Regions from separate parts of the Streptomyces sp. NPDC046716 genome, predicted to be linked through region 2. Evidence: riboswitches for the same ligand, from Rfam matches in the RefSeq annotation. Region 2 holds a riboswitch; each other region holds the start of a gene.

Region 1 (9,653 bases), on a different contig from region 2:
TGGCGTAGAGTCAGGTTCACCGACGCGGGGTGGAGCAGCTCGGTAGCTCGCTGGGCTCATAACCCAGAGGTCGCAGGTTCAAATCCTGTCCCCGCTACTGACAGCCGAGGCCGGAATCTCCCAGAGATTCCGGCCTCGGCTTTTGCGCGGGCGTCCCCCGTACGGCCCACACCAGGTCGCCGCGGCCGCCCTCCCCGGGAACCCTTGACGAGACGCCGGAAACCGGGCGCGGACGTGGCAGGAGACCAACGGTGGGGAAGCGCGGAGGGCGGCACAGATCGGTGGCGGACGCCGCCGGCACCCGGTGGTTCCTGCGGGCGCTGCCGGTCCTGCTGATCCTCGGCGGCGCCCTGTACGAGTACGTCACCCCCTCCGGCTTCTCCGGCGCCCCGCTGTTCAGCGCCGCACCGTTGGTAGCCGCCCCGTTCTTCCCGCTGCGCAGCACGATCCTGGCCGGGCTCGGATCGGTCCTCGCCATCCTCGTCGTCCACTTCAGATACACGCACCGGGTCGGCACCGACATCGTCACCGAGATGACCACCGTGGCCACCGTCTGCGTGCTCGCCTGCTTCATCAACCAGATCGTGCGGCGCAGCAACGAGCAGCTGGACTCCGCCCGGCGGATCGCGCAGGCCGCCCAGTTCGCCGTACTGCCCGAACCGGCCGACCGGATCGCCGGTCTCGCCATCGCCGCGCGCTACGAGGCCGCGCAGGCCGGCGCCTTCATCGGCGGTGACCTGTACGCCGTCCAGGACACCCCGCACGGGGTCCGCATCATCGTCGGTGACGTGCGCGGCAAGGGCATGGGCGCGGTCTCCGCCGTCGCCGTCGTCATCGGGGCGTTCCGGGAGGCCGCCGAGCAGGAGGGCAGCCTGGAGGCGGTCGCCCTGCGCCTGGAGCGGGCGCTGGCCCGCGAGGGCACCCGGCGGGACGGCATCGACGACTTCGAGGGCTTCACCACCGCCGTGCTCGCCGAGATCCCGCACGGCGAGCACCGCGTCCGCATCGTCAACCGCGGCCATCCCGAGCCGATCCTGCTGCTGGACGACGGCACCGTCCGGATGATCCCCGTCGTCGACGGGGTGGGGGCGCTGCCGCTCGGCATGGGGGAGCTCGGGAGCTGGCCTGACCGGGTCGTCGAGGCCGAGTTCCCCGCCGGGACCACGCTGCTGCTCTACACCGACGGGCTCTCCGAGGCGCGCGACGCCGCGGGCGTCTTCTACGATCCGGCGGCCCGGCTGGCCGGGCGGATCTTCCCCGGGCCCGAGGAGCTGCTGCTGGCCCTCGCCGGGGAGGTGCGCGCGCACACCGGTGGCGGCGCGACGGACGACATGGCGCTCCTCGCGGTGCGGCGGCCGTGACTCTCCGCAGATGTTCCGGATAACAATTGACGAACCGTCAGAGAAGTGGCCGGTTCACAGCATCGGTCAAGTCGACCCGTTCCGACCGGCCTTGACCCGTTAAATCCTGGCCAAAGACGTGAACGATCAGTAGGAACAGCTTGGAATTACTGTCGGCTGTCTATTAACGTTCGATAACGCAGCGCGGTCGTCCCAGCCGTCACCAGCGACGGCTCCGCGCGCACGCGCTTAATCCCGCAAGGGAGCCGGGGAACCACCAACTTGGGGTGAATCGGGCATCTTTGGGTGCTCGTAGGAGACCTTCCTGCTCCGAACCCGTCAGCTAACCCGGTAGGCGAGAAGGAAGGAAAGGAGAGCGCCCCCGTGGCGTCGAACCGGCCTGCCCCCGAGTTCTCCTCACTGAAGGACCCGTCGAACGAAGCGTTCGGCCCCCAGCCGGAGAGCTGGGAGGAGTGGAACCCCACCGAGGAGTCCGTCCGCCCCGTCCGCGGCCGGCACCGCGTGGCCCGGCAGCGCGGAGGACTCGCGCGCAGCTCCACCGTTCTGGGCGTCGGCGTGATCGCCGCCGTCGGCGCGGGCGGCATCGCCACCGCGCAGGGCGGCAAGCCCGCCGTCCACATCTCCATGCCCGACCTGTCGGCGGTGAAGGACTCGCTGCCCGCGGCCAAGTCGCTGCCCGGCGTCGGCGCGCTCATATCCGACGGCTCCGACAGCTCCGACTCCACGGTCGCCGCCCCGCTCACCACGGTCGGCAGCGGCACGTCGGACGCGGGCGAGGCGCTGCGCACCCGGATCCTGGCCCAGGCCGAGACCCAGCAGGACGCCGCCGACGCCGCCGCGAAGAAGGAGGCCGAGGAGGCCGCCGCCAAGAAGGCCGCCGACGAGGCCGTCGCCAAGAAGGAGGCGGCAGACAAGAAGGCCGCCGCCGAGAAGAAGAAGGCGGAGGAGGAGGCCAAGAAGAAGGCCGAGGCCGAGCGCCTCGCCAAGCTGGCCAAGAGCTACAAGCTCCCCGTCGCCTCCTACACGATCACCGGCACCTTCGGGCAGCCCGGCGCCATGTGGTCCTCCGGCTATCACACGGGCCTGGACTTCGCCGCTTCCACGGGTACCCCGATCTACGCGGTCCACTCCGGCACCGTCACGGAGGCCGGCTGGGCGGGCGCGTACGGCTACCGCACGATCATCACCCTCGACGACGGCACCGAGCTGTGGTTCTGCCACCAGTCGTCGCTCAACGTCAGCGCGGGCCAGAAGGTCACCACCGGCGATGTCATCGGCCGCGTGGGCGCCACCGGCAATGTCACCGGACCCCACCTCCACCTGGAGGTCCACCCGGGCGGGGACGCCACCGGCATCGACCCGGCCGCATGGCTGCGCGAGCGGGGCCTGACCCCCTGAGAAGCCGGCCGGCCGGTCCGTTCGCATCCTGAACTCCGGCGGTCCTGGCGGCAACCCCCCGACGCCAGGGCCGCCGGTTTTGCCTGCCCTTGGGGCGCGTACCGCCGGATACGTGGAATGCCGTGCTCCGGAGGGGTGTTGAACTGGAGCATGACTTCTTCCGTACTGCGCCCCCTCGGCTCCTCCGGCCTCGATGTCTTCCCGCTCTGCCTCGGCGGCAATGTCTTCGGCTTCTCCGCCGACGAGGCCGCGAGCTTCGAGGTGCTCGACGCCTATGTCGCGGGCGGCGGCAACTTCATCGACACCGCCGACTCCTACTCGGCCTGGGCGCCGGGCAACAAGGGCGGCGAGTCCGAGACCCTCATCGGCAGGTGGGCCAAGGCCCGCGGCCGCCGCGACGACGTCGTCATCGCCACCAAGGTCGGCCGCCACCCCGAGTTCCAGGGCCTGCGCGGCGACAACATCAAGGCCGCCGCCGACGCCTCGCTGCGCCGCCTCGACACCGACTACATCGACCTCTACTACACGCACTTCGACGACGACGAGACGATCCCGGTCGAGGAGATCATCGGCGCGCTCGACGAGCTGGTGCGGGCCGGCAAGGTCCGCCACATCGCCGTCTCCAACATCTCGCCGGAGCGCCTCCAGGAGTCCCTGGACTTCTCCGACCGCGAGGGGCTGGCCCGCTACGTGGCCATCCAGCCGCACTACAACCTCGTCTCGCGCGACACCTACGAGGGCGCCCGGCAGGACATCGCCTCGCGCGCGGGCCTGGGCGCGGCCCCGTACTGGGCGCTGGCCTCCGGCTTCCTGACCGGCAAGTACCGCCCCGGCGTCAGCGTCGACAGCATCCGCGCCGACAAGGCCGGCGGTCACCTGGAGACCGAGCGCGGCCGGAAGGTCCTCGCGGCGCTCGACGAGGTCGCGCAGGCGCACGACGCCGAGGTCGCCACCGTCGCGCTGGCCTGGCTCGCCGCCCGGCCCACCGTCACCGCGCCGATCGCCTCCGCGCGCACCGCCGCACAGCTGCCGGCGCTGATGGCCGTCGCCGAGCTGGAACTGACCGAGGCCGAGCTGACCCGGCTGACCGAGGCGTCCGCCTGAGGCCCGGAACCTAGGAGCGGTACGGGTTGTACGCGGGGCCGCCCGGCATCGGCGGCACCGCGTACACCGACGGCCGCCAGACCGGGACCGGGGCCGCCGCCCGCGAGCCGTACGCGAGGGCGGGCCGGGCGGTGGCGCGCCGCTCCCACAGCGCCTCGAGCAGCTCCCGCTCCCGTGCGACGAAGTCGGCGCCGGCCCGGCCCCTGCGCCCCCGGCGCCGCAGCAGGGCCAGCGACGTCGCGTACTCCTCGTACGCGGCGACCGACTCCGCCGCCTGCCTGCCGCCGTAGTGCGCGGCGTACTCCCGTGCCAGGCGCCGCGCCTTCAGCGAGCCGAGCGCGAACGGTTCGGGGAGGGTGAGCCAGCCCGCCGCGACGTACGCGGGCAGCTCCTCGCGCACGGTGCGCAGCTCGCGCTGGCGCACGTACACCGCGAGCCAGGTGATCAGGCCGAACACCGGGACCATGAAGGCCGCGTAGACGGCGAAGAAGCCGTACTCGCCGAGGGACGACGAGCCGTTCCAGAAGGCGTGCATGCCCATCGCGCAGAGCAGGCCCGCCAGCGGCAGCAGGAAGCGGCGGATCCGGCCCCGGTCGCGCGCGGTGACCGCCGCGACGCCGAAGCCGATGCCGGTGAGCACCGTGAACAGCGGGTGCGCGAACGGGGACATCACGACGCGGACGAAGAAGGTGGCGGCGGTGACCGAGCTGAGGCCCGGGCCGGTGCCCGCCAGCTGGTCGGTCCCGAAGGCGTTCCCCAGGTACAGGATGTTCTCGGTGAACGCGAAGCCGGTGGCGGTGATCCCGGCGATCACGATGCCGTCGACGACGGAGTCGAAGTCCCGTCTGCGGAAGAGGAAGACCAGCAGCACGGCGGCGGCCTTCGCGGACTCCTCGACGATCGGGGCGATCACGGTGGCGCCGAGGGTGTCGGCGCCGGTCGGATCGGCGGTGGCGGTCTCTATCCAGCGCGTCGCGAAGCTGTTGGCGACGATGGCTATCAGGGCCGCGGCGCAGGCCCCCCAGGCGAACGCGAAGACCATGTTCCGCCAGGGGCCCGGCCGTACCCGGTCCAGCCAGCGGAACGCCGCGGTCAGGAGCGGGACGGGGACGACGGCGAGGCCGAGCCCGACCAGGAACCCCTGGGTGCCGGTCTGCTCCCGGACGAGCGCCGCGATGACCACTCCGGACACCGCGAGCAGCGTCGCGAGCGCCGTGGCCCGAACCCCTCTCCGCTCCCACCAGCGCGGGTGCCGGACCGTGCCGCCCTGGGCCGTGCCGAGGGCGTGGTCCTGGTGGTGCGGGTAGGCGGGATACGGATCCACACGTTGACCCTAACGAGGGATGACGGTCCGCGCGACGGGGTCCCCGGACAGGGTGCCGCCTCCGCCTACTTCCGCCGGAACAGCAGGTCGTGCACCACATGACTCTTGTCCAGGCCCTTGCCCTCGAACCTGGTCAGCGGGCGGAAGTCCGGGCGCGGGGCGAAGCCGCCGTCCGGCACCGTGTTCTCGAAGTCGGGGTGGGCGCTCAGCACCTCGAGCATCTGCTCGGCGTAGTCCTCCCAGTCCGTCGCGCAGTGCAGCAGCGCGCCGGGCTTCATCGGGCCCGCGACGAGGGAGAGGAACTCCGGCTGGATCAGGCGTCGTTTGACGTGGCGCTTCTTCGGCCAGGGGTCGGGGAAGTAGACGCGCACCCCGTCCAGGCTCGCGGTGGGGAGCATCGAGCGCAGCAGGATGATCGCGTCGCCGTTCGCCACCCGGACGTTCGTCAGGCCGTTCTTGTCGGCCAGGTTGAGCAGATTGCCCTGGCCCGGGGTGTGGACGTCGACGGCGAGGATGCCGGTGGACGGGTCCTCCGCCGCCATCTGCGCCGTGGCCTCGCCCATGCCGAAGCCGATCTCCAGGACGATCCTGTCGACTCCGGGACCGGTCTCCGGTGCGAAGAGCGCGGGGAGGTCGAGCACCCGCTGTCCGTCGACGTCCAGACCCCACTGGGGCCACAGCCGCTGCAGCGCGTCGCCCTGCGCGGTGGTGACCCGGCCGCGGCGCGGCTGGAAGCTGCGGATGCGCCGCTCGTGGTGCGAGTCGGCGGGATCGGGCTTGGGGCCGTCGGGGAACCGCGGCTCGTTCGGCCGCGCGGACGGGGCCGGCGGCTCGGTCGACTCGGGCGGCGGCTCGGACGTGGGGTGCTCAACAGACTCAGACACAGTGGGGAGATTTTACGCGTCCGGCGCTCGCGGCGCGGATCGCCGCGGCTCGCGCGGACGGCCCCCTGACCGGCCGGTCACCGGGCGGCGAGCGCGGCCAGCGCCCGCCGGGCCACCTCTCTGCCGATGGGGAGCGAGGCGGTGGCGGCCGGCGACGGAGCGTTCAGCACATGGACCGTGCGGGGGCCCTCGCGGATCAGGAAGTCGTCGACGAGGGTGCCGTCGCGCAGGACCGCCTGGGCGCGCACCCCGGCCGGGGCGGGCCGCAGATCGTCGGCCCGGACCGCCGGGACGAGCCGACGCACGGCGGCGGCGAACGCGGACCGGGACGCGGAGCGCCGCAACTCACCCGCCCCGTACCGCCAGTGCCGGCGTGCGATGTGCCAGGACCCGGGCCAGGCCAGCGTCCCCGCGAGCTCCCGGGGCCGGACCGTGCCCCAGTCGTAGCCCTCCCGGGCCAGCGCGGGCACCGCGTTCGGCCCGACGTGGACTGCGCCGTCGATACCGCGGGTCAGGTGGACGCCGAGGAACGGGAACGCCGGGTCCGGCACGGGGTAGACGAGGCCGTGCACCAGCTCGGGCCTGGCCAGCTCGAAGTACTCGCCCCGGAACGGCACGATGCGCATCCTCGGGTCGTCCCCGGCGAGCCGGGCCACCTGGTCGCACCGGAGCCCCGCGCAGTTCACCAGGACGCGGCCGCGGACGATGTCCCCGGCGCGGGTGCGCACCGCGACGCCGCGGTCGGGGCGCCGGTCGATCCGCTCGACCTCGGCGCCGAAGCGGATGTCGGCGCCGGAGGCCTCGGCGAGCCGCTCGGCGACCGCCGCGTAGTCGGCGATGCCGGTGGTGCCGACGTGGATGGCGGCGAGGCCGCGCACCTCGGGCTCGTACTCCTGTATCTGGGCGGGGCCCAGCTCGCGGACCGGGATGCCGTGCTCCCTGCCGCGCTGGACCAGGGCGTGCAGTCGGGGGAGCTCGGCGCGGCCGGTGGCGACGATCAGCTTTCCGGTGACCTCGTGCGCGATGCCGTACTCCGCGCAGAACTTGACCATCTCGGCGGAGCCGCGCACCGCGAACCTCGCCTTGAGCGAGCCGGGGCGGTAGTAGATCCCGCTGTGGATCACCCCGCTGTTGCGCCCCGTCTGGTGGCGGGCCGGGCCCGGCTCCTTCTCCAGCACGACGACCCGGGTGCCCGGCGCGCTCCGGGACACGGCATAAGCGGTGGAGAGCCCGACGATCCCGCCGCCGACCACCACCACGTCCCCGTCATACGCGACCGTCCCCACCAGGCCTCACCTCCACTCCGAGCATCTTGCCCGACGCCACTGACAACGCGGCCGGCCGCCCGCTCTCGGCTCCGGCCGGCCCTACGCGGGCGCGACCAGCAAAGGCCGTGCCCGCTCCCGCAGTTCGGCGACCCTGGGCTCGTCGCCGTAGGGCTCCAGGCGGTGCAGCAGGTCCCGCACGTACTCGGTGGTCCGCGCCGAGGAGATCCGTCCGGCCACCTCGAGCGCGCGGGTGCCCTGCTCGCAGGCCGCGTCCAGGTTCCCGGACTCCAGCTCCGCGACGGCCGACACCACGAGCCGCAGCCCGTGCGAGCGTACGAACTCCTCCGTCGGACGCGAGAGCGCCTGCTCCGTGAATCTGCGTACCTGCCGGGGTGCCTTCAGGTCCCGGTAGCACTCGGCGGCGTCCGCGGCGAAGCGGTCGTACGAGTAGAAGCCCAGCCACGAGGGGTCGCTGTCGCCCTCCCGGGCCCGCTCCAGCCAGCCCTCGGCGGCCCGCAGCGCGGCGCCCGCCGCCTGCGCGTCCCCGGCGCGCGCGTGCGCGCGTGCCTCGACGAGGCGGAAGAAGCTCATGGTCCGCGCGGTGGAAAGACCGCGGTTGCGCTCCAGGGCGGCCTGCGCCAGGTCCACGCCCTCGTCCCCGAACCCCCGGTAGGTGGCCTGGAGCGACATGGAGGCGAGCACATAGCCGCCGAGCGGCACGTCGGCGGCGGCCCGCGCGAGCCGCAGCGCCTGGATGTAGTACCGCTGGGCCGCCTCCTGCTGCCCGGTGTCGAACGCCATCCAGCCCGCGAGCCGGGTCAGCTCGGCCGCGGCCCCGAACAGCGAGCGCCCCACCTCGTCCGAGTACGAGCCGAGCAGCAGCGGCGCCGCCTCGACCCGCAGGCACTCGGGCACCATCGACGAACGCCAGTCGCCGCCGCCGTACTTGGAGTCCCAGCGCCGCGCGTCCTCCGCGGCCTCGCGCAGTTTCTGTACGTCGCTGTGGCCGACCTTCTGGACCTTCGAGCCCTCGTCGGCGCTCTCCGTCCCCGCGGCCACATGCGGGTCGCGCGCGACCGAAGAGTCGGCCGGTGTTATCAGCCACCGGGAAGCGGGCGTCGCGTAAGCGCTCACCGCGAACGATCCGGCCAGCGACTGCCAGATCCCGCCGCTGCCGGCCCGCCGCCCGGCGAGGTCGAGGCGGTACAGCTCGGTCGCGGAGCGCACCGCCGCGCGCACGTCGCGCGGGAAGGCCAGGCCCACCTCGGGCGCGGGGTCGGCGTCGGCGAGGCCGATCTCGTGCAGGGGCACGGGACGGCCCAGCTTCTGCCCGATGGCGGCGGCGATCAGGTGCGGGGCGGCGCCCTGCGGCACCATGCCCTTCGACACCCAGCGCGCCACCGACGTCTTGTCGTAGCGAAGTGTCAGACCGCGCTGGCTCCCGAGGTCGTTCACGCGCCGCGCGAGTCCGGCGTTGCTGATCCCCGCGAGGGCGAGAACGGCGCCTAATTTCTCGTTCGGCCCGCGTTGCTCCCTGGACATGCGCCACCCCTCGACACAGACGGCTGCCGCGTCAGGCGTCACCCAGACTGATACTGACCACTTCGGTGTGGCATAACCGCGCGGCATTCGTACACCCAGCGTAGTTCGCCGAATCCCAAGCGTTAAGGGCCGCTGTTCCGGATGGCGGGATTGTTGTCCGTACTGAAGTGCGGCGCAGGCCACGCCGTGTGACCGTGTGCTCCGTGCGTGGTGCCGTGCGCCTGTGCGTGCGCTCTTACTCGGACACCCGCGCGGGGCTTCCATGGAACCTGCGTGGGTCGGCCCGCTGTACTGGATCCAGTGGGCTGGGGGACACCGCCGCCTTCATCCCCGCGGGCGGCGGACCGGTCCGGGAGGCGGTGTGCGCCTCCCGGACTGTGCGTTGCACTGTGCGTTGCGCGCTGTGGCCGAAGCGGGGTGTCCACCTCCGGCCATCCCGGGCCGATTTGGCCGAAAGTCGCCCCTGCCGTCCTGCGCGGACCGGGTAGTACCACGGTTCAACCACGGCTCAAACAGGGCGCATTGGGGGGAGCGTACGCCATCTCCCGCTCTGCACTCGCCCCTTCACTTGGCCCCTCCTGGGCGCCTCCTTCGTGGCAGCATGGGGACCTCCTGGTTGTCCACAGCTTGTGGAGGCGGCGATGCGGTGGTTGGTGGGGTGGAGCAGCACCGCCCCTGGAGCCGTTGCCTTCGACTCCGCGGGGGCCACGGGCGAGAACGGCGAAACGGTCCACCCGGTGGGCTCCCAACTCCTGTGGGGCGACCCGGATCC
Region 2 (9,653 bases):
GCCGGCTGACCCCGCCCGCAGACCGCCGTGCTCGTGCGAGCACGGCGGTCTCGCAGGAGCCGAAGCACCGGATGCCCCGGACGACATAGGGTTGCCCGGTGACCAGAGTCCGGTTGAGCGTTGCCGAACGGCGCGCGGAACTGCTGCGGGCCGCCATCGAGCAGATCGAGGTGCGCGGCGTCGCCGCCGTGCGCATCTCCGACGTGGCCTCGGCGCTGGGGGTGAGCAACGCCCTGGTGCTGTACCACTTCTCGACGAAGGAGAAGCTCGTCTCGGCCGCGTTCACCTACGCCGCCGAGGACGACCTGGCCCGTCTCCACAAACTGCTCGGCCGGCGGACCACGGCGCTCAAGCGGCTGCGCGCGGCGGTGCGCTGGTACGCGCCCACCGGCCAGGCCAAGGGATGGCGGCTGTGGATCGAGGGCTGGGCCGCCGCGCTGCGCGAGCCCGCCCTGCGCGAGGTCGCCCGCGACCTCGACAAGCAGTGGAAGGCGGCTCTCGCCGAGGTCGTCGCCGAAGGCGTGGCGGCCGACGAGTTCAGCTGCCCCGACCCGATGGGTGCGGCGCTGCGCCTGACGGCCCTCCTCGACGGCCTCGCCGTGCAGATGACCACGTACCAGGGCGCCGTGTCCCGGGCCCGCGCCCAGGAATGGGTGGACGAGGCCCTGGCCCGCGAACTGGGCCTGGAGCGCGCCCAGTTGACGTCAGGGCGCTGACTCCCCACTCCCGCGGCGACGGTTCAGGACGCGGATTCCAGCTGCAGCTTGATCTCGTGCGGGTCGAGGAACCCCTTGGCCTGCACCCGGTCGCCGGAGGACTCGCCGCGCAGCCGGCGCCCGATCCAGGGCACCAGGAACTCCCGGGCCCAGTGGATGTCGTCGCGCCGCACCTCGAACGTGCCGCGGGGCGGCAGCAGCGGCCAGGCCTGCTCGGGGTCGGCGGGCACTTCGATACCGAGGGCCTGCGCGGCGCGCAGCGCGACCCGGGTGTGGCCCTCGGCGGCGAGGTGCAGCCGGTCCTCGTCCCAGGCCCTGCGGTCCTGGATGGACTTGAGCGACCACAGGTCGAGCATCGCGCAGCCGTGCCGGTCGGCGATGGCCCGTACGTGCATGTTGTACGTGGCGATCTTGCCGCGCAGATGCTTGAGGACGGCGACGTCGCGGGTGTCGAAGCCGGTGGCGACCAGGACGGTGCCCGCGGCCTCGGTGAGCCGGACCACGGCCTTCTCGAAGCGCTCGGCCACGTCGTCGGGGTCGGTGCCGGGCCGGATGATGTCGTTGCCGCCCGCGACGAAGGTCACCAGGTCCGGGGCGAGCTCGACGGCCCGCGGGATCTGGTGCTCGATGATCTGGTCGATGAGCTTGCCGCGTACGGCGAGGTTCGCGTACTGGAAGGTGTCCTCGGGGGCCCGGTCGTCCAGGAGGACGGCGAGCCGGTCGGCCCAGCCGACGAAGGTCCCGTCGGGGCCGGGGTCCCCGACGCCCTCGGTGAAGCTGTCCCCCACCGCGGCGTACGAGCGGATCAGCCCGCTGTCGTGCGCGTCCGTCGCGTCGGCCGGGTTCACTGCGTCCGTGAGTGCTCTCGATTCGTTTGCCACGACCACACATCTTTCACCCCGAGGTGTGACCTACGCGACCGTAACCAGGGGTTGACGAGTGGTGAGAAAGCACACCCGGCCCCCAGGGAATATCTGGGGGCCGGGTGTGGCGCGTGGGGCGCGTGGGGTGTGCCGGGGGTCAGAGGGTGACGCCGTGGCTCCGCAGGTAGGCGACCGGGTCGACGTCCGAGCCGTAGCTCGCGGTCGTCCGGATCTCGAAGTGCAGGTGCGGTCCGGTGACGTTGCCGGTCGCGCCCGAGAGGCCGATCTGCTGGCCCGCCGTGACCGTCTGGCCGGCGGAGACGCCGACCGAGGAGAGGTGGGCGTACTGGGAGTAGTAGCCGTCGGCGTTCTTGATGACGATCTGGTTGCCGTACGCGCCGCCGTCGCCGGCCGAGACGACGGTGCCGTTGGAGACGGCCTTGATCGGGGTGCCGGTGGCCACCACGAAGTCGGTGCCCGTGTGGTAGCCGCTGGACCACATTGCGCCGGACGAGTGGTACTGGGTGCCGACGGAGCCCTCGACGGGCTTCACGTAGCCGGACCCGGTCGAGGCCGTGCTCGCCCGGGTGGCCGTGGCGGACGTCCCGCTCGCGCCGCCGACGGTGAGCTCGGTGCCGGGCGTGATCAGCGACGCGTTGCCGCCGATGACGCTCTTGTTGTCCTTGTAGAGCTGCTGCCAGCCTCCGTCGACGTTCTGGCTCTTGGCGATCTTCGCCAGGGTGTCGCCGGACTTCACGGTGTACGTGGTGCTGCCGGAGTCCGCGGCCTGCGCCCCGGTGGCGCCGATGAGCGGCAGCGCGAGCGCGGCCCCTCCGACGGTGGCGAGGGCAGCGGCGCGGGTGGCGCGGCGGGTCTTCGGGCGGCGGTGCTTCCCCTGTGCGGGCATGACGCTTTTCCTCTCCGTCGCCTGCGAGGTGAGCTGTCGGGTTCGGACTGGAGATGTCCGGCCGGCCTCCCGGGAAGGGGACCGGCTGCACCCCGAGCCACGTCGGGAAATCCCTCGGCGGCGTACTGCCTGTGGGTCCCCCGCTCCTGCCGTCACGGGTCGTGGTGGGAACTCCGGGCGGCGGCAGGACTAGGCGTTCCGTCCGGTGTGATGGGTGACCGTAAAGCAGCGCAACCGGCCGCGACAAACACCGAATTCGAATTTCGGGGTTTTCTTTGATCAACTGAGGGATTTCTGTGTGACCCTCTGTCGCGCCCGCACCTTTACCAACGCCATACCTGCGGGAATTCCGTCGTCCGGCGGCGACGGGAACCGCCACGCACGGTCACCGCTATGAGCCCGCTCACGCGGCCGTCCGCAATCCCCCTTCACTTGTGGATAGTTGGCGCAGAACTGGATAAATCAGACACATGGTTGCCCGGGGAATCGATGTCGTATCGTCAGGTGCAGGCCCACCGGCGAGCGGCGCCGGAGCGCCCGATTCGGAGGAGCCCCCGTGACGCAGCACGCCCCGTCCACCGAGCCCGAACTGACCGCAGTGCGCAACTTCCGCGATGTGGGCGGCCTGCCGACCGTGGACGGCGGGCGGGTACGGCCCGGCGTGCTCTTCCGCAGCGGCCACCTCGCGCACGCCACCGCCGAGGACGCGGCGTTCCTGTCCACCCTCGGCCTGCACACGGTCTTCGACTTCCGCAACGCGGCGGACCAGAAGCTGGAGGGCGCCGACGTCGAGCTGCCCGGCGTGCGCAACGTGAATCTTCCGCTGACCGACCCGGCCGACGGAGCCGAGTTCTGGAAGATGGTGCGCGACGGCGACATAGACCAACTGCGGACGCTGCTCTCCGACGGACAGGCGGCGCAGCGCATGATCACCTCGTACCGGGCCATCGTCACCGACCGCACCGCCGAGCACAGCCGGGTCCTGCACGCGATGGCCGAGGACAGCATGCCCGCCCTGATGCACTGCGCGGCCGGCAAGGACCGCGCGGGCCTGTCGATCGCCGTGACGCTGCTCGCCGTCGGCGTCGAGCGGGACGCCATCGAGGCGGACTACCTGAAGTCGAACGAGAAGCACCGCCGCTACAAGATCCGCCGCGCCGGCGGCGCCACGGGCGACGCCTACGCGCCCGAGGTCATGGAGCTGCTCGCGCCGCTCTTCGACGCGCGCGCCGAGTATCTGCACGCGGCCTTCGAGACCATCGAGCAGACGTGGGGCACCACCGACCGCTACTTCTCGGAGGGCCTGAAGCTCGGCGCGGCCGACCGCGACCGGCTGCGCGAGCGGCTGGTCGACTGAGACCGGGAGGACCGGCCCGGCGGTCTCAGCGGTTCCCGCCCAGCGTGAACAGCAGGTAGACGAACGCGGCGAAGGCGTGTCCCACGAATACGTAGATCAGGACCCGCACCCAGATGCCGCGCGGCAGCTTGTCCTCGATGTCGCGGCCGCCCGGCCGCTGTGCGTCACTCATGACATGCCTCCCAGGCACAGTGCGGTGGTCGGGCTCTGCAGCAAGGTGTGGACGAAGAGGAGTTCGGACCCGCCGGTGTCCGCGGCCGCGATGCGGTGCGGGGTGAGCGAGTCGAAGTGCGCACTGTCCCCCGGCCCCAGCCGGTACGAGGTGTCACCGAGGCGCAGCCGCAGCCGCCCTTCGAGGACGTAGAGCCATTCCTCGCCCGGGTGCACGCGCACGATGTCGCCCTGGGCGCCGTACGGGACGTGCACCCGCAGCGCCTGCATGCCGCGTCCCGAGGCGCCGGCCTGGACATAGGTCCAGCCGCCCGCCTCGGTCGCCTCCATGGTCCCGGCGCGCACGACGGCGTCGCGATCGGCGGGGGCCTCGCCCAGCAGTTCGGAGACCGTCGTACCGTAGGTGCGGGCGAGTGCGAGCAGCATCGGCAGCGAGGGCTGGCGCTGTCCGGTCTCCAGCCGGGAGAGATGGGCCGGTGACAGACCGGCCGTGCCGGCCGCGGCCTCCAGGGTGAGGGAGGCTCGACGGCGCAGGGCGCGCAGCTGGGGCGCGACGGCGGGCAGCTCCGGGGGTTCCGGAGCCTCCTCCGGGAGGGCAGGGCTCATACCGACGATTCAGCCAGAGCCCTGCCCGAGAGGCAAATTTATTGCCTCAGAGGCAAGGCCCCTGGGGCGCTCGATCTCGAGGTGTCCTCAGCGGATGGCGACCGCCTGCTTCACCAGGGTCTTCCCGAAGTCCCACATGATTCCGCCGCCGCCGTGCGCGTCGTCCATGACGGCGGTGAACGCCTCGACGAACCGCTCGACGTCCGCCTCGTCCAGGACGAGCGGCGGGATCAGCTTGATGACCTCGAGATGGTCCCCGGAGACCTGGGTGAGGATCCGGTGCTTCTGCAGCAGCGGCACCACGACCATCTGCGCGAACAGACCCTTGCGCGCGGCCTGCAGCATGGTCCAGCGGCTGCGCAGCTTCAGCGACTTGGGCCTGCCGAACTCGATCCCGATCATCAGGCCGCGGCCGCGGACGTCGCTCAGCAGCTCGTAGCGGTCGATGAGCCCGGCGAGCCGGGACCTCAGCAGCTCCCCCATGGCCCGGGCGTTCGCGACGGTCTGCTCGTCCTCCATCACGGAGAGCACGGCGAGGCCCGCGGCCATCGCCTGGGCGTTGGAGCCGAAGCTCGCCGAGTGGACGAGGACCCGGTCCATGGACGAGTAGACCTTCTTGAAGATCCAGTCCTTGCCGAGCGTGGCGCCCACCGGCACGTACCCGCCGGAGAGCGCCTTGGCCACGCACACCAGGTCCGGCTCGACGCCGTCCTCGTGCTGGTAGGCGTAGAAGTCGCCGGTGCGGCCGAGCCCGGTCTGCACCTCGTCGGCGATGAGCAACGCCTTGTGCTGGTGCAGGAGTTGCTGCGCCGCGTGCAGATAGCCGGGCGGCGCCTCGTGCACGCCCTTGCCCTGGATCGGCTCGACGATGAGCGCGGCGACGTCGCCCTTCTTCAACTCCCTTGCCAGGGCGTCGAGGTCGCCGAGCGGGACGGCGGTGTCGGGCAGCAGCGGGGCGAATCCGTCGCGGAACCCGTCCTCGCCGTTGACCGACAGTGACCCGGTGGTCAGGCCGTGGAAGGCGTGCGAGCAGTAGAGCACCCGCGGCTTCCCGGTGGCGTACCGGGCGAACTTCAGCGCCGTCTCGACCGCTTCCGTACCGCTGTTGCCGAAGAACACCCGGTCCAGATGCGGGCTGTGGGTGAGCAGCTTCTCGGCGAGCAGCCCCGGCAGCGGCTGGCAGTCGAACCGGGTCAGGTCGGCGAGGGAGGCGTCGAGGACGTCGTGCAGCGCCTTGCGGACGACAGGGTGGTGGCGGCCCAGGCCCATGACGCCGAACCCGGCGAGCATGTCCAGGTAGTCGTTGCCGTCCGCGTCCCAGAAGTGCGCGCCCTCGGCCCGCTCGTAGACCTTGTCGAAGCCGATGGTGTGCAGCATCTTCGGCAGCTGGTGGTTGAGGTACTTGGCGTGCAGCTCGTACCGTTCGGCGCCGCGCTCGGCGAGCAGCGTCTGGAGGTCGAACTCCTTGCTCATGCGTCGTTCTCCTTGCCGGACTTCAGACTGAGGGAGGAACTGATCCGCCCGGCGATCTCCACCGGAGTCAGACCGATGTCGGCCAGCACCTCGCCGCGCTTGGCGTGTGCGAGGAACTGCTCGGGGATCCCGAACCGCCGTACGGGCACGTCGACTTCGGCGTCGCCGAGCGCGAGGGCGACCGCGGAGCCGACTCCGGCGGCCCTGCTGTTGTCCTCGACGACGGCGACGAGCTCGTACCCGGTGGCCAGCGGGGCGAGATCCGGATCGACGGGCTTGACCCACCGCGGGTCGACGACCGTGCAGTTGATGCCCCGCGCCTCGAGCAGCTCGGCGGTCTGCAGACAGACCGGGGCCATCACGCCGACCGATACGAGCAGCACGCGCGGGTTGTCGGACCGGTGCAGCACGTCGATGCCGCCCACCCGGTCGACGGCCGGGACCGGCACGCCCACCGACTCCTTGGGGAACCGCAGTACGGTCGGCGCGTCGTCCACGGCGACGGCCTCGCGCAGCTGCGCGCGGAGCTGGTCGGCGTCGCGCGGCGCGGCGATCCGCAGCCCCGGCACCACCTGGAGCACGGACATGTCCCACATGCCGTTGTGCGAGGCGCCGTCGACCCCGGTGACGCCGGCCCGGTCGAGGACGAAGGTGACGCCGCTCTTGTGCAGGGCGACGTCCATGAGGAGCTGGTCGAAGGCGCGGTTGAGGAAGGTCGCGTAGACGGCGACGACCGGGTGCAGCCCGCCGGTGGCCAGGCCCGCGGCGGAGACGGCGGCGTGCTGTTCGGCGATGCCGACGTCCCACACCCGGTCGGGGAACTCGGCCGCGAACTTCGTCAGGCCCACCGGGTGCAGCATGGCCGCGGTGATGGCGACGACGTCCTCCCGCTCGCGTCCGATCGCCGCGATCTCGTCGCCGAACACCGAGGTCCAGGAGGGGCCGTTGGACGGGGCGAGCGGCTCGCAGGTGAGGGGGTCCATCACGCCGACGGTGTGGAAGCGGTCGGCCTCGTCGGCGAGCGCCGGCTCGTAGCCGCGGCCCTTCTCGGTCAGGCAGTGCACGAGGACCGGCCCGTGGAAGCGCTTCGCGCGGCGCAGCGCGGACTCCATGGCCCCGATGTCGTGCCCGTCGATGGGCCCTACGTACTTCAGGCCCAGGTCCTCGAACATGCCCTGCGGGGCGAACGCGTCCTTGAAGCCCTTCTTGGCGCCGTGCAGGGACTCGTAGACGGTGTGTCCCACGACGGGGGTGCGCAGCAGGACGTCCTTGCCCCAGGCCAGCACCTTCTCGTAGCCGTCGGTCGTGCGCAGGGTCGCCAGATGGTTGGCGAGCCCGCCGATGGTGGGCGCGTAGGAGCGCTCGTTGTCGTTGACCACGATGATCAGCGGGCGGTCCTTGGCCGCCGCGATGTTGTTCAGCGCCTCCCAGGCCATGCCGCCGGTCAGCGCGCCGTCGCCGATGACGGCGACGACGTGCCCGCGCTCCCCCTGCACCTGCCGCGCCTTGGCGAGCCCGTCGGCCCAGCCGAGGGCGGTGGAGGCGTGGCTGTTCTCGACGATGTCGTGCTCGGACTCCTCGCGCGAGGGGTAGCCGGACAGGCCGCCCTTGCCTCGCAGCTTGCTGAAATCCTGACGGCCGGTCAGCAGCTTGTGCACATAGCTCTGATGGCCGGTGTCCCAGACGAGCCGGTCGACGGGCGACTCGAAGACCCGGTGGAGCGCGACGGTCAGTTCCACCACGCCCAGGTTGGGTCCGAGGTGACCGCCGGTTCTGGCGACCGCGTGGATCAGGAACTCCCTGATCTCCACGGCCAGTTCGTCGAGCTCCTCCTCGCTCAGCGCCTTCAGATCGCGCGGCCCCCGGATGGTTTCCAGAATCGTCACGCTCGAGCCCCCTTCCTGGTCGAACTCACGAACCGGCACTCAGCCCACGGTGACGTCGGGCGGGCCCGACGCGGCGCCGTCCTTCTCCATCTGTTCGGCGATCTTCATCGCCTCCTCGATCAGCGTCTCCACGATCTTCGACTCGGGGACGGTCTTGATGACCTCGCCCTTGACGAAGATCTGCCCCTTGCCGTTGCCGGAGGCGACGCCGAGATCGGCCTCGCGGGCCTCCCCCGGACCGTTGACGACACACCCCATGACGGCGACGCGGAGCGGCACCTCCATGCCGTCGAGCCCGGCGGTCACCTCGTCGGCCAGCTTGTAGACGTCCACCTGGGCCCGCCCGCAGGACGGACAGGAGACGATCTCCAGGCGTCGCTGGCGCAGCCCCAGCGACTCCAGGATCTGGATGCCGACCTTGCACTCCTCGGCCGGCGGGGCGGACAGCGAGACCCGGATGGTGTCGCCGATGCCCTCGGAGAGCAGGGCGCCGAAGGCGACGGCCGACTTGACGGTGCCCTGGAAGGCGGGGCCCGCCTCCGTGACCCCGAGGTGCAGCGGATAGTCGCACGCGGCGGCGAGCTGCCGGTAGGCGTTGACCATCACCACGGGGTCGTTGTGCTTGACGGAGATCTTGAGGTCGCGGAATCCGTGCTCCTCGAAGAGCGACGCCTCCCACAGCGCCGACTCCACGAGCGCCTCCGGGGTCGCCTTCCCGTACTTCTCCAGGAGCCGGCGGTCGAGCGAACCGGCGTTGACCCCGATCCTGATCGGCGTGCCCGCGTCGGACGCGGCCTTGGCGATCTGCTCGACCTGGTCGTCGAACTTCTTGATGTTGCCCGGGTTCACCCGCACCGCCGCACATCCGGCGTCGATGGCGGCGAACACGTACTTGGGCTGGAAGTGGATGTCCGCGATGACAGGGATCTGCGACTTGCGCGCGATGGTCGCGAGCGCGTCCGCGTCGTCCTGCGTGGGGCACGCCACCCGCACGATCTGACAGCCGGACGCGGTCAGTTCGGCGATCTGCTGCAGCGTGGCCCCGATGTCCGAGGTCCGTGTCGTCGTCATCGACTGCACGGACACCGGTGCGCCGCCTCCCACCGCCACCGGTCCGACCATGATCCGGCGGCTGGCACGCCGCTCGGCGATGGGTCGGACCGGTACCTCGGGGAGGCCCAGTGAGACGGGCTCTCCGGTCATGCCACGCTCACCCACGATTCCCGGCGACGGTCTCGGACATGGCGCGGATGGACTCCTTCAGCGACCCCATGGTGGCGAGCACGGCCGTCGGCTCGTAGCCGCAGTGCGCCATGCAGTTGGCGCAGCGCGGGTCCTTGCCGCGCCCGTACGCCTCCCAGTCGGTGTCCTCGATCAGCTGCCGGTACGACGGCACGTACCCGTCGCTCATCAGGTAGCAGGGCTTCTGCCAGCCGAAGAGCGAGTAGTTCGGGATCGCCCACGCCGTGCACGGGAAGTCGACCTTGCCCTCCAGGAAGTCCAGGAAGAGCGGCGAGTGGTTGAGCCGCCAGCGCCGCCGGTTGCCGCCCGAGAACGCCTTCTTGAACAGCTCCCGGGTCTGCGTGACCCCGAGGAAGTGCTCCTGGTCGGGCGCCTTCTCGTAGGCGTAGGCGGGCGAGATCATCATCTCGTCGACCTTGAGGTCGTCGTTGA
Region 3 (9,653 bases), on a different contig from region 2:
GGGTGGCCGTCAGGTAGGACCGGACGATCGGGTTCTGGCAGATCACCCGAAGGTGGCCGTAGAGCTCACGGCGGTTCATGGCGCCGATGCGATGGAAGTAGAGAGCGTTCGTGTAGAGCGCGTTGGCGAACAGGAACTGGCGCTGCTGCTCCGGAGGGACCGGCTCCTCGTACGTGTCGAGGACGGCGGCCAGCGCCGGATCGTCCATGGCCTTGCAGAGCAGATCGAAGTGGAGCCGGTGCTGCTCGGTGAGGGCGGCGTTCCGCCGTCTGCGCGTCACCAGCGAGGTCAGGGACCCCGCGGCCGTCCCGGCACCGGCCGCCAGCGCGGCGGCCAGTGCCCGTGCTCCGTAACTCTTAGTGGCCATGTCAACCCCCGGTTCAGGCGACCGCGAGCCGGTCGTCGGTGCGGGTCGACAGAGACGGGGACCGGCGAGCGGTGGGCGGTGCGCTTGCCGCCTCCCAGGATGCCGAGCGGCTCTGATCGGCAGGGGGGCGGAGAGGAGGCGCACGGAGGGAAGCTCGGGTCGCACACCCCGGCGCCATGTCCTGACATCTTCCCAGCGATCGGCGTTAGCAATCGTTCACCGAGCGACCTTTCCCGCGCTCGTATCCTGGGGCGGCAGTCGTCCTTCGTACGAGATCCGGCCACCGAGCCGGTGGTGCTCCGGAGTGAGAGAGGTCGCACGTTGAGCAAGGCGAACCCGTCGCAGATCCCGGTCGTCGTTCTGGCGGGCTTTCTCGGCTCGGGGAAGACCACGGTCCTGAACCATCTGCTCCACCACAGCGGTGGTACCCGGATCGGGGCGATCGTCAACGACTTCGGGGCGATCGAGATCGACGCGATGGCCGTCGCCGGACAGCTCGGCGACTCGACCGTGTCGCTCGGCAACGGATGTCTGTGCTGCGCCGTGGACGCCAGTGAGCTTGACGTCTACCTGGACAAGTTGACTCGTCCCGTCAATGACATGCATGCCATTGACGTCATCGTGATCGAGGCCAGCGGGATCGCGGAACCGCAGGAGCTGGTGCGCATGGTGCTCGCCAGTGAGAATCCGCGGATCGTCTACGGCGGTCTGGTCGAGGTCGTCGACGCCGCCGAGTTCGACGCGACCCGCGAGAAGCACCCCGAGGTGACCCGGCACCTGGGCCTCGCGGACCTCGTCGTCGTGAACAAGGGCGACCGCGTGGACGCGGCGGAGCGGGAGCGGGTGCTCGGCGCCGTACGGACGGCGGCGGAGACCGCGGCCGTCGTCACCGCGTCGTACGGGCGTGTCGACCCGGAGATGCTCTTCGACTGCCGACCGGGCGAGGAGCGGATCGGGCAGCTGTCGTTCGACGATCTCCACCGGCACGGTCACGGCGAGGACCAGGCGCATCAAGGGCATCTGCACGACGCCTACGAGAGCGTCGCCTTCACCTCCGAGGTGCCCATGGACCCACGCCGGCTGATGGCCTTCCTGGACAGCCGGCCCGAGGGGCTCTACCGGATCAAGGGGTACGTCGACTTCGGCGCCGTCGATCCGCGCAACAGGTACGCGGTGCACGCCGTCGGGCGGTTCCTGCGGTTCTATCCGGAACCGTGGCCGGGGACCGGTGCGCCGCGGCTGACGCAACTCGTCCTCATCGGCGCGGGTGTCGACATCGAGGCGCTCGACCGCGCACTCGCCGCCTGTACGAGCGACGCCCCGCACACTGCCGACGAGCACAGCATGTGGGGCGTTCTCCGCTACGTACAGGACAACGAGACGGCGGACCTCTAGACGGGCCCCGCCACCACCGCCACCGTCTTCGCCAGTGAGATGCCCGAGCCGTCGCGGCGCGGGTCCATCTCCGGCAGCTCGGCCGGCGTGCCGTTCTTCTGCGCCGCCCGTGCGGGCGCCGGGCCGGCCCAGGCCAGGCTCAGGCAGTCCTCGCCCTTCAGGAACCGCTGGCAGCGCACCCCGCCCGTGGCGCGGCCCTTCCTCGGGTACTGGTCGAACGGCGTCAGCTTCGCCGTCGTCTGCACCGAGTCGTCCAGCGTGCCGCGCGAGCCGGCCACCGTGAACACCACCGCGTCGACCGCGGGATCGACCGCGGTGAACGAGATGACCTTCGCTCCGGTCGCCAGCTTCACACCGGCCATGCCGCCCGCGGGACGGCCCTGCGGGCGCACGATCGACGCCTGGAAGCGCAGCAACTGCGCGTCGTCCGTGACGAAGACCAGGTCCTCCTCGCCCGTCCGCAGCTCGATCGCGCCCACGATCCGGTCACCGTCCTTGAGCGTGATGACCTCCAGCTCCTCCTTGTTGGCCGGATAGTCCGGCACCACGCGCTTGACCACACCCTGCTCGGTGCCGATGGCCAGGCCAGGCGACGACTCGTCGAGCGTCATCAGGCAGACGACCTTCTCGTCGGCCTCCAGGGAGGACAGGAACTCGGTGACCGGCGCACCACCGGACAGATTCGGCGCCGACGCCGTGTCCGGGAGCTGTGGCAGATCGATCACGTTCAGCCGCAGCAGACGGCCCTCGGAGGTGACCGCACCGATCTCGCCCCGGGCCGTGGCCGGCACCGCGGAGATGATCAGGTCGTGCTTGACCCGCTTGGCGCTGCCGTCGTCCTCCGGGAACGGCTCGCCGTTCGCCGTACGGGCCAGCAGGCCCGTCGAGGAGAGCAGTACGCGGCACGGGTCGTCGGCCACCTGCAGCGACACGGAGGCGACCTGGGTGCCCGCGGACTCCAGGAGCACCGTGCGCCGGTCGGTGCCGAACTTCTTCGCCACGGCGGCCAGTTCGGTGGAGACCAGCTTGCGCAGCTCCGCGTCCGAGTCGAGGATCCCGGTCAGCTCGTCGATCTCGCCGTTGAGCTTGTCGCGCTCCGCGTCGAGCTCGATGCGGTCGAACTTGGTGAGCCGGCGCAGCGGCGTGTCCAGGATGTACTGCGTCTGGATCTCGCTCAGCGAGAAGCGCTCGATGAGGCGCTGCTTGGCCTCCGCGCTGTTCTCGCTGGAGCGGATGATGCGGATGACCTCGTCGATGTCGACCAGGGCGACGAGCAGGCCCTCCACCAGGTGCAGCCGGTCCAGCTTCTTGGTGCGGCGGAACTCGCTGCGGCGGCGCACCACGGTGAACCGGTGGTCCAGGTAGACCTCGAGGAGTTCCTTGAGGCCGAGGGTGAGCGGCTGGCCGTCGACCAGCGCCACATTGTTGATACCGAAGGACTCCTCCATCGGCGTCAGCTTGTAGAGCTGCTCCAGGACGGCCTCCGGCACGAAGCCGTTCTTGATCTCGATGACCAGGCGCAGGCCGTGCTCGCGGTCGGTCAGGTCCTTGACGTCGGCGATGCCCTGGAGCTTCTTCGCGCCGACCAGTTCCTTGATCTTCGTGATGACCTTCTCGGGGCCGACCGCGAAGGGCAGCTCCGTGACGACGATGCCCTTGCGGCGCGCCGTCACGGTCTCCACCGCGACCGTCGCGCGGATCTTGAAGGTGCCGCGCCCCGACTCGTAGGCGTCCTTGATGCCGGCCAGGCCGACGATCCGGCCGCCGGTCGGCAGGTCGGGTCCCGGTACGAACTTCATGAGCGTCTCGAGGTCCGCTCCCGGGTGCTTGATCAAGTGGCGCGCGGCGGCGATCACTTCACCCAGATTGTGCGGCGGCATGTTCGTCGCCATGCCGACCGCGATGCCCGACGCGCCGTTCACCAGCAGGTTCGGGTAGGCCGCCGGGAGGACCAGGGGCTCCTGCTCCTGGCCGTCGTAGTTCGGCGCGAAATCGACCGTGTTCTCGTCGATCGAGTCCGTCATCAGGGCTGCGGCGGCGGCCGGGCGGCACTCGGTGTACCGCATGGCGGCCGGGCGGTCGTCGTTGCCCAGCGAGCCGAAGTTGCCGTGCCCGTCCACCAGGGGGACGCGCATGGAGAACGGCTGGGCCAGACGGACCAGCGCGTCGTAGATCGACGCGTCGCCGTGGGGGTGCAACTTACCCATGACTTCGCCGACGACGCGGGCGCACTTCACATAGCCGCGCTCGGGGCGCAGCCCCATCTCGTTCATCTGGTAGACGATGCGGCGGTGCACGGGCTTCATCCCGTCGCGCGCGTCAGGCAGGGCGCGGGAGTAGATGACCGAGTACGCGTACTCCAGGTAGGAGCCCTGCATTTCGTCGACCACGTCGATGTCGAGGATCCTCTCCTCGAAGGGAGCGTCGTCATCGGGTCGCGGGGTCTTCGTGCTGCGGCGGGCCATCGCTGCTGCGGCTCCTTCACCAACATGAACGGGTACATGAAACGGGAACTGTCGCGGACCATTGTGGACCGCGCCACTGACAACGCTGCTCGCGACCCGTCCGTACCGTGCGGTTCGGGGCTCTCCCGGGGCCGAGTGCTCGCTCACGGCGTAGCCCGGGCGGGAACTTCGCCAGGGGTCAGCACGCTTGCATACAGTGGCAGGACTGGCAGCACTTCTGCACTTTCCGCGATCGAAGGGACGTACATGCCCATGGGTCACACGGCCACCGCCGAGGCCGGTTCCGGCGGCCTGACAGCGACCGAGCACCGGCTGGCCAACGGCCTGCGCGTGGTGCTTTCCGAGGATCACCTGACCCCGGTCGCGGCGGTCTGCCTCTGGTACGACGTCGGCTCGCGCCACGAGGTCAAGGGCCGTACCGGTCTGGCTCACCTTTTCGAGCACCTGATGTTCCAGGGCTCGAAGCAGGTGTCGGGCAACGGCCACTTCGAGCTGGTCCAGGGCGCGGGCGGTTCGCTCAACGGCACGACGAGCTTCGAGCGCACGAACTACTTCGAGACCATGCCCGCCCACCAGCTGGAGCTCGCGCTCTGGCTGGAGGCCGACCGCATGGGCTCGCTCCTGACGGCCCTCGACGACGAGTCGATGGAGAACCAGCGCGACGTCGTCAAGAACGAGCGCCGGCAGCGCTACGACAACGTGCCGTACGGCACCGCCTTCGAGAAGCTGACCGCCCTCATGTACCCCGAGGGCCACCCGTACCACCACACGCCCATCGGCTCCATGGCCGACCTGGACGCCGCCACCCTGGAGGACGCGCGGAGCTTCTTCCGCACGTACTACGCGCCCAACAACGCGGTGCTCTCCGTGGTGGGCGACATCGATCCCGAGCAGACGCTCGCCTGGATCGACAAGTACTTCGGCTCCATCCCCGGCCACGACGGCAAGCCGGCCCCGCGCGACGGCGCCCTGCCCGAGGTCATCGGCGAGCAGCTGCGCGAGGTCGTCGAGGAGGAGGTGCCGGCCCGCGCCCTGATGGCCGCCTACCGGCTCCCCGCGGACGGCACGCGCGCGTGCGACGCCGCCGACCTCGCCCTGACCGTGCTCGGCGGCGGCGAGTCCTCGCGGCTGTACAACCGTCTCGTCCGCCGGGACCGCACCGCGGTCGCCGCCGGCTTCGGCCTGCTGCGGCTCGCCGGAGCGCCCTGCCTCGGCTGGCTGGACGTGAAGACGTCCGGCGACGTCGAGGTGCCCGTCATCGAGGCTGCCGTCGACGAGGAGCTGGCCCGGTTCGCCGAGGAGGGCCCGAGCCCCGAGGAAATGGAGCGCGCGCAGGCCCAGTTGGAGCGCGAGTGGCTGGACCGGCTCGGCACCGTGGCGGGCCGCGCCGACGAGCTGTGCCGCTACGCCGTGCTGTTCGGCGACCCGCAGCTCGCCCTCACCGCCGTGCGGCGCGTCCTCGACGTGACCGCCGAGGAGGTCCGGGAGATCGCCGAGGCGCGCCTGCGGCCCGACAACCGCGCGGTCCTGGTGTACGAGCCCACGGCCCCCGCCGAGGCCGACGACGAGACCGCAGCGAACGACGAGGAGGCGGGCCAGTGACCGAGCAGCTCGCGAGCATGGACTTCCACCCGCAGCCGCAGCCCGGCGAGGCCAGGCCGTGGGCGTTCCCCGCCCCGCAGCGCGGCGCGCTGGACAACGGCCTCACCGTCCTGCACTGCCACCGCCCCGGCCAGCAGGTCGTCGCCGTGGAGGTCAACCTGGAGGCGCCCCTGGAGGCCGAGCCCCAGGGCCTCGACGGCGTCGCCACGATCATGGCGCGGGCCTTCAACGAGGGCACCGACAAGCACTCCGCCGAGGAGTTCGCGGCCGAACTGGAGCGGGCCGGCGCCACCATGGACGCGCACGCCGACCATCCCGGCGTCCGGGTCTCGCTCGAAGTGCCCGTCTCCCGGCTCCCCAAGGGACTCGCCCTGCTGGCCGACGCCCTGCGGGCGCCCGCCTTCGACGACAGCGAGATCGAGCGTCTGGTGGCCAACCGCCTCGACGAGATCCCGCACGAGAGCGCCAGCCCGGCCCGCCGCGCCGCCAAGGAGCTCTCCAGGCAGCTCTTCCCGGCCGACGCGCGCATGTCGCGCCCGCGCCAGGGCACCGAGGAGACCGTCGCGGCCATCGACGCGGCGGCCGTGCGCGCCTTCTACGAGAAGCACGTACGCCCCGCCACCGCCACCGCCGTGGTGGTGGGCGACCTCACCGGCGTCGACCTCGACGGCCTGCTCGCCGACACGCTCGGCGCCTGGACCGGGAACACCGCGCAGGCGCGCCCCGTGCCGCCCGTCACGGCCGACGACACCGGCCGCGTCGTCATCGTGGACCGCCCGGGCGCCGTGCAGACGCAGCTGCTGATCGGCCGCATCGGACCCGACAAGCACGACCGGGTGTGGGCCGCGCAGATCCTCGGCACGTACTGCCTCGGCGGCACCCTCACCTCGCGCCTGGACCGGGTCCTGCGCGAGGAGAAGGGCTACACCTACGGGGTGCGGTCCTTCGCCCAGGTGCTGCGCTCGGCGCCGGACGGGACGGGCGCCGCGATGCTCGCCATCAGCGGTTCCGTGGACACCCCGAACACCGGCCCGGCGCTCGACGACCTGTGGCAGGTCCTGCGCACGCTGGCCGCGGAGGGCCTCACCGACGCCGAGCGGGACACGGCCGTGCAGAACCTGGTGGGCGTGGCCCCGCTCAAGTTCGAGACCGCGGCGAACGTCGCGGGCACCCTCGCCGACCAGGTCGAGCAGCACCTGCCCGACGACTTCCAGGCCCGCCTGTACCGCCAACTCGCCGAGACGGGCACGGTGGAGGCCACGGCGGCGGTCGTGAACGCCTTCCCGGCGGACCGTCTGGTCACGATCCTCGTGGGGGACGCCGCGCAGATCGAGGAGCCGGTCAAGGCACTCGGCATCGGTGAGGTGACGGTGGTCACCGGCTGATCGGGAGGCTCCCGAGCGCACCGCCCCGGAGCCCCGGTGACCCGCGAGGGCACCGGGGCTCGGTCGTGTCCGTGATGTCCCTCACGTGCGCAAAAGCGATCGCCGCGCTTCGTAAATGTCCGAAATGGTGCGGAGGTTGCCTGTCTGCCCTGTGGCATGCGCGACAAAAGCCGGGATCCGTTTGTTGATTAAAAGATGTCCCGCTTAGCGTCGGTCCGGCTGTCCGCCGCACCAGTGCCGCGCCCGCGTCACCGGACAGTCATCGCCGAGTCCCCCATGGCGCGAGCCAGGGGAGCCGGGGACCCACCGCAGTCCCTGGGGTGAATCGGGCTCCTCCCGCAAGGAGAGGCCCGTAGGAGACCTTCCTGCTCCGAACCCGTCAGCTAACCCGGTAGGCGAGAGGGAAGGAAAGGATCAGCCTCCACATGGCGTTCACCCGTGCCACCGGGAAGCACCGTCGTCCGAGCCGCATCACGCGTACCACCGCGCAGGTCGCGAGTGTCGCCGCGCTCACCACGACCGGTGTCGTCGGTGGCCTCGCCGCTCCGGCGCTCGCCGCGGACACCGCGGCCCCGGAGCAGAACAACCTGACGCAGGCCATCTCCATCGGCGACTCCCTCGCCGACCAGATCGACGCCCAGGCCGCCGCCCAGCAGAAGGCCGCCGACGCGGCCGCCGCGAAGAAGAAGGCGGAGGCCGAGGCCAAGAAGCGGGCCGAGGAGGCCAAGCGCAAGGCCGAGGAGAAGGCCAAGAAGGAGCGCGAGGCCAAGGAGCGCGCCGCCCGTGAGGCCGAGCGCAAGCGCCTCAACTCCTTCGTGGCGCCCATCTCCGGCTCGTACGTCTCCACCGCCTACAAGGCCAGCAGCGGCCTGTGGTCCTCCGGCAGCCACACGGGCATCGACTTCCACGCCGCCAGCGGCACCGCGGTGCACGCCGTGGGCTCCGGCACCGTCGTCGAGGCCGGCTGGGGCGGCGCCTACGGCAACAACATCGTCATCAAGATGAACGACGGTACGTACACCCAGTACGGTCACCTGTCGTCCATCGGAGTCTCCGTCGGGCAGTCGGTCACCCCGGGCCAGCAGATAGCCCTCTCGGGCGCCACCGGCAACGTGACGGGCCCGCACCTCCACTTCGAGGCCCGCACCGGCCCCGACTACGGTTCGGACATCGACCCCGTCGCGTACCTGCGCTCGCACGGCGTGAACGTCTGACGCGGCTCCGCCTCATCGCCCGAAAGCCCCGGCTCACCGAGCCGGGGCTTTCGCGTTGCCTGTCCCGATCGACCCGCCGGTGGCCAAAAAATATCCCTGGATTACGGCCTCCCGTCGGAAATTCAAGCGCGGTGGAATAGAGTCATCGGGCAAGCGCGCTGACCGGAGGTCAATCGCGCTTGTACGGGCGTCAATCGACCGCGTTTCGCGGGGATTAAGGCGGAGGTCGGGTCATGCGCATTCCCGCGCACTCGGTATGCACGGCGATCCGCGACGACATCGTCGCGGGTGTCTACGAGCGCGGCGGCAGGCTCACCGAGGAACTGCTCGCGCGACGCTACGGCGTCTCGCGCGTCCCGGTCCGTGAGGCGCTGCGCACCCTGGAGGCGGAAGGGTTCGTCGTCACGCGCCGGCACGCGGGCGCGTGCGTCGCCGAGCCGACCGAGCAGGAGGCCGCCGACCTCCTGGAGATCCGCATGCTGCTCGAACCGCTGGGGGCGGCCCGCGCGGCCCAGCGTCGCACCGAGGCCCACCTCAAAGTGCTGCGCGGCCTGGTCAGGCTGGGTCAGGAGCGCTCCAGGCGGGGGCAGAACGAGGACCTGCGCTCACTGGGCGGCTGGTTCCACGAGACGCTCGCCCAGGCCTCCGGCAGCCCCGGTCTGATCACCCTGCTCACCCAGCTGCGGCACAAGATCGCCTGGATGTACGCGGTCGAGACCCCGGGCCGGCCGGCCGAGTCCTGGTCCGAGCACGGGGCCATCGTCGACGCCGTGGCCCGCGGCGACGCCGAGCGGGCGCGCGCCCTGACGGCCCAGCACGCCGAGCGCGCGACGGCCGCCCACCGACTGCGCGTCCCGCGCGCGGGTGAGCGTGTGAGGACTTCGCAACATCCCGTAAACACGGCGGGGCTCCAGCATTAACAGGGGAGCCGTATACAAAGAAGTGCACTATTCGCGGAATGGGCTGCGGCCTCTTTTCCGCTGCCCTTGTTTGTGCCGCATTCAGCGCGGCTGATTTCCCCTGTGCTTTCTGCCGTGCGTCGATTTCGGGGAGCTCGGGAAAGGGGGCGCAGTGCCGTCGCGACAGAAAACGACGGAGCCGCGCGTTCCCTGGGGGAAACGCGCGGCTCCGTCGAAAGGCGCTGGGGTCAGACGGTCTCGGGAAGCTCGTCGAGGCCCTCGGCGACCAGCTTGGCCAGCCGGTCGAGCGCGGCGTCCGCGCCCTC

Evidence for each region. A riboswitch is a leader RNA that binds a small molecule or an ion and turns the genes downstream of it on or off. The one in region 2 is predicted to bind cyclic di-AMP.
Region 1: it holds a riboswitch for cyclic di-AMP, as region 2 does, so the genes downstream of both, ABZ930_RS20355 (M23 family metallopeptidase) here and ABZ930_RS28470 (LysM peptidoglycan-binding domain-containing M23 family metallopeptidase) in region 2, are expected to answer to the same signal.
Region 3: it holds a riboswitch for cyclic di-AMP, as region 2 does, so the genes downstream of both, ABZ930_RS26220 (M23 family metallopeptidase) here and ABZ930_RS28470 (LysM peptidoglycan-binding domain-containing M23 family metallopeptidase) in region 2, are expected to answer to the same signal.

What each region holds. Positions count from the first base shown of each region.
Region 1 covers NZ_JBEYYU010000025.1:98,610-108,262, forward strand. The annotation lists tRNA gene ABZ930_RS20345 (tRNA-Met) at 24-97, shown strand; gene ABZ930_RS20350 (PP2C family protein-serine/threonine phosphatase) at 252-1,361, shown strand; cyclic di-AMP (ydaO/yuaA leader) riboswitch at 1,577-1,713, shown strand; gene ABZ930_RS20355 (M23 family metallopeptidase) at 1,725-2,759, shown strand; gene ABZ930_RS20360 (aldo/keto reductase) at 2,910-3,863, shown strand; gene ABZ930_RS20365 (PrsW family intramembrane metalloprotease) at 3,874-5,187, opposite strand; gene trmB (tRNA (guanosine(46)-N7)-methyltransferase TrmB) at 5,253-6,071, opposite strand; gene lhgO (L-2-hydroxyglutarate oxidase) at 6,149-7,360, opposite strand; gene ABZ930_RS20380 (MFS transporter) at 7,439-8,881, opposite strand; gene ABZ930_RS20385 (asparagine synthase-related protein) at 9,523-9,653, shown strand, end outside.
Region 2 covers NZ_JBEYYU010000044.1:23,115-32,767, forward strand. The annotation lists gene ABZ930_RS28455 (alpha/beta hydrolase) at 1-9, shown strand, start outside; gene ABZ930_RS28460 (TetR/AcrR family transcriptional regulator) at 99-716, shown strand; gene ABZ930_RS28465 (SGNH/GDSL hydrolase family protein) at 740-1,525, opposite strand; gene ABZ930_RS28470 (LysM peptidoglycan-binding domain-containing M23 family metallopeptidase) at 1,737-2,486, opposite strand; cyclic di-AMP (ydaO/yuaA leader) riboswitch at 2,492-2,663, opposite strand; gene ABZ930_RS28475 (tyrosine-protein phosphatase) at 3,043-3,843, shown strand; gene ABZ930_RS28480 (DUF6126 family protein) at 3,869-4,015, opposite strand; gene ABZ930_RS28485 (XRE family transcriptional regulator) at 4,012-4,620, opposite strand; gene ABZ930_RS28490 (aspartate aminotransferase family protein) at 4,708-6,093, opposite strand; gene dxs (1-deoxy-D-xylulose-5-phosphate synthase) at 6,090-7,979, opposite strand; gene ispG (flavodoxin-dependent (E)-4-hydroxy-3-methylbut-2-enyl-diphosphate synthase) at 8,019-9,182, opposite strand; gene hpnH (adenosyl-hopene transferase HpnH) at 9,190-9,653, opposite strand, start outside.
Region 3 covers NZ_JBEYYU010000038.1:25,092-34,744, reverse strand. The annotation lists gene ABZ930_RS26245 (DUF6082 family protein) at 1-367, opposite strand, end outside; gene ABZ930_RS26240 (GTP-binding protein) at 689-1,762, shown strand; gene ABZ930_RS26235 (DNA topoisomerase IV subunit A) at 1,759-4,227, opposite strand; gene ABZ930_RS26230 (pitrilysin family protein) at 4,480-5,829, shown strand; gene ABZ930_RS26225 (pitrilysin family protein) at 5,847-7,214, shown strand; cyclic di-AMP (ydaO/yuaA leader) riboswitch at 7,468-7,627, shown strand; gene ABZ930_RS26220 (M23 family metallopeptidase) at 7,640-8,428, shown strand; gene ABZ930_RS26215 (GntR family transcriptional regulator) at 8,662-9,348, shown strand; gene ABZ930_RS26210 (HPr family phosphocarrier protein) at 9,576-9,653, opposite strand, start outside.